Regions from separate parts of the Bacillus sp. 5w2 genome, predicted to be linked through region 1. Evidence: riboswitches for the same ligand, from Rfam matches in the RefSeq annotation. Region 1 holds a riboswitch; each other region holds the start of a gene.

Region 1 (3,718 bases):
AAACGAATAAGGGACAGAAAAAGTTATAAGTTTAAAGAGTTGAAATGGTGAAAATGTATTGAGAAATTTTTTTGAGGCAATAATATTCAGAAAATTAAATGTTTTATAGGTTTATTTTTGTTATTATGTTAGTAATCTATAGACAAAGGAGCAGGGGCTATATGAGTGTACACGTAATAAAAAAGGAAGAAATCACTTTACTTTTACATGATTGGTATCGAGAAATTCGTTCACAGAATTTCGTTAAGGCAAAGGAATTAAAACAAAGTATTGATACAAAAATTAATAGTATGGAAGAAGATCAAAAGAATACAGAGTTTTATTCACTTTTAGATTTTAGATTTAAAATGTTAAGTGCAGAGTTTTATCCCCATCAATCTGACATATCTAAGAATGATCTAAGAAAAATGAAGTTAGATGAAGTGCCATCAGATGAATCTTTATTATATTATTACCATTTCTTTAAGGCTTCTCATGCTACGGTAAACGGTGATTTTAAAGTGGCTGAAAAGCATTATGGAATAGCAGAATCTTTGTTGGAAAATATTCAGGATCCAATTGAAAAAGCAGAATTTAACTTTAAGCTATCCAGCTATTATTATCATGTTTGCCAGCCTATTTTAGTCATTCAATATGCAACTAGAGCAAGAAATATATTTGAAGGTCTGTACGGGTATAGTAGGAAGGTCGCAGCGTGTGACAATGTTCTGGGTTTAGCATGTGTAAAGCTAAATGAATTTGAACAGGCAGAAGTTTATTTTATGTCGTCTCTGGATATTTTGAAAAAGCAGAATGAAGAAGAGCTAATGTTACGAGTTCGACATAGCTTAGGGGTTATGTATGCAGAGCAAAACCTATCTGATTTAGCACTTCGTTATTTATCAGAAGTATCACAAAAAATCCCGAATCACTTTAGAGCGATTTTTTTGGAAGCTAGAGAGAATTTAAAGTTAGGGAAAACAAAGCTTGCAGCCTCTTTAATTGAAAAAGGTTTAGTAATCTGTAATGAACTAGAACAAAAAGAATATGAACATCATTTTACCATTCTAAAGGGAATGAATGAGAATGTTTCCGCTGAAGAATTAGAGTTAGCTATTTCTAAAGGAATTTCTTTCTTTAATGAAGTAGGTTTATGGCAATATGTCCAGGAATATGCTGAAAAATTAGCGGTTAAATATCATAAAGAAGGAAATTCAATAAAATCTAGTGAATACTTCTATTTAGGATATAAAGAAAAAGAAAAAGGTTTTCAGAAAGGGGCTTTAAAATGAAAAGAATCATAAGCAGTTCAATTGGATTAATAATTACGGTCATACTATTAAATGGAGTAAATGCTCCAACAGACCAATCAAAGGTTAATACAACAAACGTTATACAATATACGCATGGAGAGCCGTGGGGCTGATGGAATATTAAAGTATAAAGAGTTATTAGATCAAAGTGAAGAAAAAGTAATTATTAGGTATTAAATAGATGAAACGCTCAAATGAGCGTTTTTTTTTATTTTATAATCAGCTGATTTATTTTCATGTGTACCGCAGTAAAAACTTATTCCTGACTAAAAAAAGAGCCTCCACCGGAATGGTATTTGTATTAACTACAACCACATCTACCAAGAAAATTAGGTTTTTTTCCACATGAAGGACATCTCGATTCTAGTATTTTATTCTTCAAATATCTCCGGCTTCTCCACTCTAAATGATTTCACCTCACCACATTCTAAACAAAATGTAGTTAATAGTTTGGAACGTTTCCCCACTGAAAAGAGCCTACTAGAATCATCTTCACAAACATATGCATGATAAGCAAATCCAACTCTTCCTTCTTTAAATGTAGTAGAACCACAATTCTCGCATCGTATATTTTTCATGCTACTAACACCTCTTTTGCTGTATTTTTAAGATAGAAGTAAAGCAACTTGGTTATACATGATGTTTTCGACATGATACAACATAGCCCTTTATATATTCGCAATTAAAACAACATAATACCCCTATAATTATCTATAACAATATGTTTTTTTATATATCATTTAATGTTTATCGGAAAAATAAGTATTAAAGGATTGAATTTTATTATTCTGATGATTATAATAAATGGAAATCAAACAATTCTTATTTTGAGAAGTGGAGGGACGGGCCCTATGAAACTTCGGCAACCTCGTTTTAAACGAAAGGTGCCAAATCCTGCAGGTGAAAAAACACCTGAAAGATAAGAGCGGTTCACTTAGTCAAGAAGGCTACTCTTATTTCGATAAGAGTAGTTTTTTTTATGGCTAAAAGATAAAGGGGGAATAGGTAGTGGAGTACGGTTTTTGGTTACCGATTTTTGGGGGATGGCTTCGAAATGTAGATGATGAATCTATGCCGCCTACGTTTGAGTATGCAAAACAAACAGCGCAAGCGGCAGAACAATTAGGTTTTTCAATAACACTTATTGCAGAATTAAATTTAAATGATATAAAAGGTGTTTCAGCACCAAGTTTAGAGGCGTGGACAACTGCGGCAGCACTTGCAGCAGTGACAGATAAATTAGAGATTATGACAGCTGTAAGACCTGGATTCCACAATCCAGCAGTTACAGCGAAAATGGCAGCGAATATCGATCAATTAAGTAATGGTCGTTTTACATTGAATGTAGTTTCAGCATGGTGGGAAGAAGAAGCGAAACAGTACGGCGGAGTATTTACCGCGCACGATGAAAGATATGATCGTACAGAGGAATTTGTAACAGTTTTGAAGGGGCTTTGGAAGGAAGACGAGTTTTCTTATAAAGGGAACTTTTATGAGATTCAGCATACAAATTTAAGTCCAAAACCTGTGCAAAAACAAGGCATTAAGCTTTATGCAGGTGGTGAGAGTGAGCGAGGAAAAGAGGTCATTGTAAATCACGCGGATGCATATGTAATGCACGGTGGAACAGTGGAAGAAGTATCTGTGAAAATAGAAGATATGAAGAATCGTAGAAAGAAAGTTACAGAGAAGCCATTGCAGTCATTCGGGCTTGCGGCTTACGTCATTTGTCGTGATACAGAAGAAGAGGCAGTAGAGGAATGGAGACGCATAACGGATGTGAAAGACGATGCGTTAGGTTACGCGGGTTACCAAGACTTTATTAGTAAATCGCATTTGGAACAGCAAGTGAAGCTGAATGATTATTCCGTATCTAATCGTGGATTACGTCCTAATTTAATTGGAACACCAGAACAAATTGCAGAAAGGATACTCGCTTTTGAAAAAGTGGGTGTTACTTTATTACTTTTACAATTTTCGCCACAGCTTGAAGAGATGAAACGATTTTCTGAAAAAGTGATGCCATTAGTTGAAGCAAAAAGAAAGGAATTGATTACAAATGAGTAAAATTTACATATTACATGAGAATAAGGAATGGACGGATCATTTAGTGAAAAGGTTGGAAGAACTGGAGTTACCGTATGAGGAATGGTTTTTAAATGAAGGAACAATTACGTTAGAACAAGAACCTCCCCAAGGTGTTTTTTATAGCCGCATGAGTGCTTCTTCACATACGAGAGGTCATAGATATGCACCTGAGTTGACGGAAGGAGTTCTTGCTTGGTTAGAGGGATATGGGCGCACAGTATTTAATGGGTCTCGTGCATTACGTCTTGAAGTAAGTAAATTGAATCAATATGCAGCATTAAGAAATTTTGGTATACAAGTGCCGAAAACAATTGGTGCTGTTGGACGTGATCATATAG
Region 2 (3,718 bases), on a different contig from region 1:
CATTTTTTAAGTTCTCATACGCCTTATTAAAAACATCTTTTGCGGCTAAATCCTTCTCTTTCTTTACTGATGCCGTTTTGGGTTCACCCGTCTTCGATACTTTATCACTACTACACCCTACCCCTAAACCAATTGTAAGTAATAAACTAGAAGCTACTATAATTTTCTTCATAAAAATCCCCCTTTACCAAATAATACCACTTTTTTATCTTTTAAATCTATATGATTTCCAATGTCCTTATTTAAATTCAACTCTAAATAACAACATGTTTGATGAAAGGTTTAAATATGATGTAAATAAAAACAACGAAATTCGGGAGGTTATTATGAAAGCAATGATTTGCACAAAATATGGACCACCTAACGTTCTCCAGCTTCAAAATATAGAGAAACCTACACCTAAAAAGAACGAAGTATTAATTAAAATTCATGCAACAAGTGTATCGACTGGAGATTGTAGAATACGCGGCTTTAATAGTCCCCTCTTATTTTGGATTCCTATGCGGATCATATTAGGTTTCAGAAAACCGAGAAAACCTATACTCGGCGTAGAATTAGCTGGAGAAATTGAGGAAATTGGAACAGATGTAACCCAATTTAAAAAAGGAGATCCAATTTTTGCATTAACAGAACTAAACCTTGGTGGTTATGCCGAATACACATGTGTACATGAAAGTGGATTAATAGCATTAAAACCTACCAATGTGACGTATGAAGAAGCGGCAGTTATTTCTTTTGGCGGAACTTCAGCATTACATTTCCTGAGAAAGGGCCGTATAAAAAAAGGACAACAAGTGCTCATATATGGTGCCTCTGGATCAGTAGGAACAGCTGCCGTACAACTTGCTAAATATTTTGGTGCGACCGTTACGGCTGTTTGTAGTCATTCAAATTTTGAACTCGTGCAATCTTTAGGAGCTGATAAAATAATTGATTATACAAAAGAAGATTTTACTAAGCGGGGTGAACGCTACAATATTATATTTGATGCAGTTGGAAAACATAAAAAATCCCTTTGTGAAAAGGCATTAACACCTAATGGGAAATATGTATCTGTGAATGGAATGATGGCAAAAGTAAGTAAAGAAGATATGATTCTACTAAAAAAACTAACTGAAGCAGAACATTTAAAGCCTGTTATTGATAGAACTTACCGATTAGAAGAAATTACTGAAGCTCATATATATGTAGAAAAAGGGCATAAAAAAGGAAATGTTTCGATTACCTTAAAATAAAATATATTCAGAAAATAACATTGACAATTCTTTTTGTAAGATTTACTATTAGTAGCATATTAAAAAAACTACATACACATACTCTTATCAAGAGTGGCGGAGGGACTGGCCCGATGATGCCCGGCAACCGAGCTTATGACGTATAAGCTAAGGTGCTAATTCCTGCAAAACGAGCTTTCGTTTTGGAAGATAAGAGAGGAACCTATTTTGTCTATTCGGCACCTCTCTTATTTTTGAGAGGTGCTTTTTATTTTGGAACGTATATGAAGGGGGAACTATAGATGAAAAAAGTATTATTGAGCATTGTAAGTGGAGCGGTATTATTATTAGGCGCATGTAGCGGGGGTTCAGATAAAGAAGTAAAAGCGTTAGATGAGAAAAAGATTACTGTCGGTGTAACAGGCGGTCCGCATGAACAAATTTTTGAAAAGGTAAAAGAAGTTGCCGCAAAAGACGGTCTCGAAATTGATGTAAAAGTATTTAATGATTATGTAGCACCAAACGTATCCCTAGATGAAAAAAGCCTCGATGTAAATAGCTATCAAACGAAATCATATTTAGACGTATTTAAAGCTGAACGTAATATGAAATTAACTGAAGTATTTTCAACAGTAACATTCCCTATGGGTGTATATTCGAAAAGCTTAAAAGATGTAAAGGATTTAAAAGAGGGCGACGCAATTGCTGTACCAAATGATCCAACAAATGAACTTCGAGCTTTAAAGCTATTTGAAAAAGCCGGTGTTTTAAAAGTAGATCCAAAGGCTACAGAAAAAGCGACTGCGAAAGATGTAATTGAAAATCCAAAAAACTTAAAGATTGTTGAATTAGAGGCATCTCAATTACCGACACAACTAAGTGAAGTAAAAGCAGCTGCGATTAATACAAACTTTGCATTAGGTGCAAAATTAAGCCCTGCGAAAGATTCTATCTTCCGTGAAGGAAAAGATTCACCATATGTGAACTGGGTCGTTGTTCGTACTGAAAATAAAGATGATGCTGTTGTAAATAAATTAAAGAAAGCTTATCAATCTAAAGAAGTGAAAGAATTTATCGAGAAAAAATTTGATGGTTCTGTTTTACCGTCTTGGTAGGAGCTGACGATAATGATTGAATTAAAAAATGTATCCAAAGTATTCACAACAAAAAAAGGGAATGTGGAAGCTCTTAAACCTACCTCCCTTCAAGTAAAAAAGGGCGAAGTATTTGGAATCATTGGATATAGTGGTGCTGGTAAAAGTACATTAATTCGATGTGTAAATTTATTAGAAAAGCCAACGACAGGAAATATCATTGTAAACAACCAAGACTTAACAACTTTATCAGCAAAAGAACTCGCAAAAGCGCGACAAAAAATCGGAATGATCTTTCAAGGATTCAATTTACTTAAAACCGTGACAGTTTATGAAAATATCGCATTACCTTTACGCCTTGCTGGCATTCCCAAAGTAGAAATTGAAAAAAGGGTAGAAAAATACTTACGTATTGTCGATCTTTTCAATCGAAAAGATGCCTATCCGAGTGAACTTTCTGGTGGCCAAAAGCAGCGTGTTGCCATTGCACGCGCACTATCACACGAACCTGAAGTGTTATTAAGCGACGAAGCAACAAGCGCTTTAGATCCGGAAACAACCGATTCTATCCTTGACTTATTATTAAAAATCAATGAAGAAATCGGGATCACAATTTTATTAATTACACATGAAATGAATGTCATCCAGCGTATATGTGACCGAGTTGCTGTTATGGAACATGGAGCAGTAATCGAAAGTGGAACTGTGAAAGATATTTTCACCAACCCACAACATATAACAACGAAGAAATTCGTAAATAGTGCATTTGCAGCTAGAATTCCAGAAGAGGTACAAAAAGAACTACAAAGAACCGGAGAAATCGTAACACTTTCATTTATAGGAACTTCTTCTGGCGAACCAGCGTTAGCTATTGCTACAAAACGTTTTCAAGTGTATCCAAATATTTTATCCGGTAACATTACACAGTTAAAACATGAAGCATATGGGAAACTGGTCATTCATATGCAGGGTGAAAAAAATGAAGTAGACCGCGCTTTATCATTTTTACAAGAACAAGGGATCATCGTAGAAGGAGGTAGAACAGATTATGGGAAACAAGTCCTTTTTGGATGAATGGGGTAAAGTCATATGGGAAGCAACCATTCAAACATTTCAAATGACATCTATTTCACTATTCATCTCTATCCTTATTGCATTACCACTTGGCGTCACACTTGTTTTAACGAGACCTGGTGGGCAGCACGAAAATAAAATCATTTATCCGATTCTTAATACAATTATTAATATCATTCGCTCTCTTCCATTTATCATTCTATTATTCTTCATTTTACCTTTTACAAAGTTTCTAATGGGAACATCCATTGGCGTGCAAGGTGTCATCGTACCACTTGTCGTATTCACAGCACCTTACATTGCACGATTAATGGAGACAGCTTTATTAGAGGTGGA
Region 3 (3,718 bases), on a different contig from region 1:
AAATTGAAGTTGAAATAAGTGCTGTAAGTAATAATTTTTTCATTTGAAACATCCTCCCGTTTTTTATTATCGTTTATCTATTCGAGTCGTTACACGATCACCAATCCACTGAATGAAAAATACAACTAGTAATACACAAATTGTCGCAACGATTGTTACATCGTTATTTCCTCGTTGAAATCCTTCTAAATAAGCAAGTGTTCCAAGACCACCAGCACCAACAACTCCCGCCATTGCTGTATAGCCTACTAACGCAATTGTCGTAACCGTAATACCAGATACTAACGCTGGTAACGATTCTGGAATTAACACTTTCAAAATAATTGTGCTTGTTTTTGCTCCCATCGCTTTCGAAGCTTCAATTACACCTTTATCAATTTCACGAAGTGCGATTTCAACCATTCTCGCGTAAAATGGTGCCGCTCCAATAATTAAAGCTGGAAGTGCTGCACTCGCTCCAAGAATTGTTCCAAGCAGAATCTTTGTGAATGGGATTAATAAAATGATTAAAATAATGAACGGTATCGAGCGGAAAATGTTTACGAACGCTCCAATTGCCGTGTTAACCGCTTTGTTTTCCCATATATTATCTTTCGCTGTCATAAAGAGTAACAATCCTAAAATTAGTCCTAAAACAAATGTTGCAAGAGCGGCGATTGCCGTCATATATAACGTTTCACCAGTTGCTTCTAACATTTGATTCCAATCAACATTTGTGAGTAACTTATCCATGTGCAATCACCTCCAGCTCTACTTGATCTTGATGTATTCCCTCTATTGCTTGCTGAATCGCTGTTTCCTCACCATTTAAATGAACAACTAAACTACCGTAAGAACCATTATTCGTTTGTGCGATATTCCCTTGCAAAATGCTAACTTCTATATCACTGCGTTGCATCAATCTTTGAAGTACTGGTCTTTCTACAGCCTCACCGATAAACTGCAAACGAATTACTTTACCATCTGGATACTTTTCAATTAAACTTTCAATCGTTTCATTTGTATCTTCAGAATCCGTTAACTGCTGTACAAATCGTTTTGTAATATCTTTCTGTGGATTACGGAATACATCAAGTACTGGACCTGTTTCTACAATCTTTCCTTTCTCCATTACCGCAACACGATTACAAATCTTTCGAATCACGTGCATCTCGTGTGTAATGAGTACAATTGTTAAACCGAGACGCTTATTAATATCTAATAATAAATCTAAAATTTGATCTGTCGTTTCTGGATCAAGAGCTGACGTTGCTTCATCACATAAAAGTACTTGTGGGTTATTAGCTAACGCTCTTGCAATCCCAACGCGTTGCTTTTGTCCTCCGCTTAGCTGGGATGGATACGCGTCTCCTCTTCCTTCTAATCCAACAAGGTGAATTAACTCGTCAACACGTTTTCTTCTCACCGCCTTATCGACTCCTGCAATTTCAAGTGGGAACTCGATATTTTCACGTACAGTTCGTGACCAAAGTAAGTTGAAGTGCTGAAAAATCATTCCGATCTCTTGCCTTGCCTTACGAAGTTCGCTTCCTGTAATGGCTGAAATGACACGATTTGCAATTGTAATTTGTCCTGAAGTTGGTTTCTCTAGCTGATTGAATAATCTGATTAACGAACTTTTCCCAGCACCACTATATCCGATAACACCAAATATTTCGCCTTTCTCTATTTTTAAATTGGCGTTATCTACAGCAGTGACATCACCGCTTTTTGCTTTATATATTTTCTTTACATTCTCTAATAGAATCATGGTGTATCACCCCTTTTTTATTTGGATCGACTCCGCAATTTTTTATGTTTAATGCGTGTAGTCCACCGTTATCATTACTTTTATTATTTGAATGTCCTCCACATTCAAACAACAAAAAAACCTTTCCGCTTTAGAGAAGCAGAAAGGTTTATATGCGTATATAACAACATTATCCCTCTCTCTCATCTCTCAAAGCATTTGCTTTGCAGGAATTGGCACCATTTCAACATAAGTTGACGGTTGCCGGGCTTCACAGGGCACAGTCCCTCCACCTCTCTTGATAAGAGAAATCAGATTACATTTTCGTCTGATTTGTAATTTATGAAATTGTCTATATTTTATGAATTGAATTGTATCAATATCCATACACCATGTCAACAGAAATTTTCGCAAAAAATGAAACTTCAGAATTTTAAGCACCTACTGACATCGGTTTACATATATGAAACATCGATTCAACTAATAGCATCGTTCGATACGTTCCCGAATATTGTACACGTCCATCGTTCATTAACATTTGCAACCTTACATTGCCGTTCACCAATTGTTTTACATCTTCCTCATCTAAACAAACGATTTGCTCTGTTCCTCGTTCCTCATGTAGCAGCTCTATATAATCTCTTGAAATTTGTAACGAACAACTTTCATCTCCAAAGCGAAAATTAACAGTTTTTTCTCCTTGTCTTAAAAGCGGCTCTAAATGATATTGACCATTAGCGTAATTTACAAATGATTGCAGCAAAGAATATAATTTCACCCTAAATCACATCCTTCATATCACTTTCTATTACACATACCATTCCCTCTCACTAAAGAGCAATCCTGTTACTTTCGCTCGACAAATACTGTAACCACCCTGCATCTCGACATATTTCCCAAGAAATATGTCGAGGCGGCAAAAACTTTGCCGCCTACTTTAATTCCGTATATAAATATTCAACCGAATGAAATGCATATATCTTCTTCATGAGTGTCCCATTTTCAAAAACAAGTAAACACGGTACACTTTCGATTCCATACTCTTTCGCTAAATGCGGAGCATAATTTAAATCTAACATTCCAATTTTCAAGTCTTCAATTGTCATCTCAACGACTGTTAACATCTTTTTTGCTAATTGGCATGTTCCACACATTGGAGTATATACATATAACACTGTTTTTTCTTCGTTCTCTATTAGGGCTGTAGCTTCGGCTCCTGTCCAATCAATCACTTCTATCATTCCTTACCGTAAATATTCTGTATAAACGTCAATGTCAGCTCCCCATAATACATTTGCTAAGTGTGAAGATGGCGCGGTTGCCACTTCCCGGTACGAGCGATCAATATAAATATGCTCTGCTTGCGGAAATTCTTTTCGAAATTGTTTCCTTAACTTTTCTCCAGCATCATCAGCATCCACTAGCACATATACTTCCTTATCAAAAAACTGATCAATGAGCTCATCCATTTTCGACAAACCAATTGTACCATTTGTACAAACAATTTCCACCGGTTCACGAATAATAGATTCAATCTTTCTTCTATCTGATTTACCTTCTACAATAATGACTTTTTCCACATAAATCATATGTCATCACCCGATCACCATATACTATACAACCTTTAACTTAGTATATAGTATATTCGTTATTTTCATGTTGTTTCCTGTTTATTTTTGCAAAAGAAAAGCGGAGCCGACTGTTCAGCCCTGTTGGCTAAGGTTCTTTCGTACAGAAGACGCTTTTTGTCTTCTCTTGCGGAAGATTCTTAGACATGAAGGGCTAGGAGGTGGAGCTAGACAAAGAAAAGCACAAGCGGCTCGTTCAGATTGTGAGGGGGATGGAGCTTCTGACGTAAAGGCGCTTTTTGCCTTGCAGGAAGAAGTGAAGCCACCGAACAATCTAGCCGCTGGAGCTAGATCATAATGAAAAGCGCAAACGAAAAAGTTTTTTCAAAAAACGTTCTCCTACACAATAATTAGTATATGA

Evidence for each region. Region 1 has a riboswitch for S-adenosylmethionine ahead of ACXY7N_RS15570 (LLM class flavin-dependent oxidoreductase). Riboswitches for the same ligand answer to the same signal wherever they lie in the genome.
Region 2: it holds a riboswitch for S-adenosylmethionine, as region 1 does, so the genes downstream of both, ACXY7N_RS25120 (MetQ/NlpA family ABC transporter substrate-binding protein) here and ACXY7N_RS15570 (LLM class flavin-dependent oxidoreductase) in region 1, are expected to answer to the same signal.
Region 3: it holds a riboswitch for S-adenosylmethionine, as region 1 does, so the genes downstream of both, ACXY7N_RS25695 (methionine ABC transporter ATP-binding protein) here and ACXY7N_RS15570 (LLM class flavin-dependent oxidoreductase) in region 1, are expected to answer to the same signal.

What each region holds. Positions count from the first base shown of each region.
Region 1 is NZ_JBTIWT010000008.1:83,412-87,129, reverse strand. Features, by position in the region: gene ACXY7N_RS15585 (response regulator aspartate phosphatase) at 162-1,271, shown strand; gene ACXY7N_RS15580 (Phr family secreted Rap phosphatase inhibitor) at 1,268-1,405, shown strand; gene ACXY7N_RS15575 (hypothetical protein) at 1,664-1,870, opposite strand; SAM riboswitch class I at 2,112-2,218, shown strand; gene ACXY7N_RS15570 (LLM class flavin-dependent oxidoreductase) at 2,301-3,359, shown strand; gene ACXY7N_RS15565 (ATP-grasp domain-containing protein) at 3,352-3,718, shown strand, end outside.
Region 2 is NZ_JBTIWT010000020.1:78,525-82,242, forward strand. Features, by position in the region: gene ACXY7N_RS25110 (hypothetical protein) at 1-172, opposite strand, end outside; gene ACXY7N_RS25115 (NAD(P)-dependent alcohol dehydrogenase) at 327-1,235, shown strand; SAM riboswitch class I at 1,317-1,431, shown strand; gene ACXY7N_RS25120 (MetQ/NlpA family ABC transporter substrate-binding protein) at 1,517-2,329, shown strand; gene ACXY7N_RS25125 (methionine ABC transporter ATP-binding protein) at 2,342-3,382, shown strand; gene ACXY7N_RS25130 (methionine ABC transporter permease) at 3,357-3,718, shown strand, end outside.
Region 3 is NZ_JBTIWT010000021.1:73,391-77,108, forward strand. Features, by position in the region: gene metQ (methionine ABC transporter substrate-binding lipoprotein MetQ) at 1-43, opposite strand, end outside; gene ACXY7N_RS25690 (methionine ABC transporter permease) at 67-732, opposite strand; gene ACXY7N_RS25695 (methionine ABC transporter ATP-binding protein) at 725-1,750, opposite strand; SAM riboswitch class I at 1,930-2,037, opposite strand; gene ACXY7N_RS25700 (hypothetical protein) at 2,163-2,507, opposite strand; gene ACXY7N_RS25705 (thioredoxin family protein) at 2,662-2,970, opposite strand; gene ACXY7N_RS25710 (toprim domain-containing protein) at 2,974-3,318, opposite strand; gene ACXY7N_RS25715 (hypothetical protein) at 3,485-3,655, shown strand.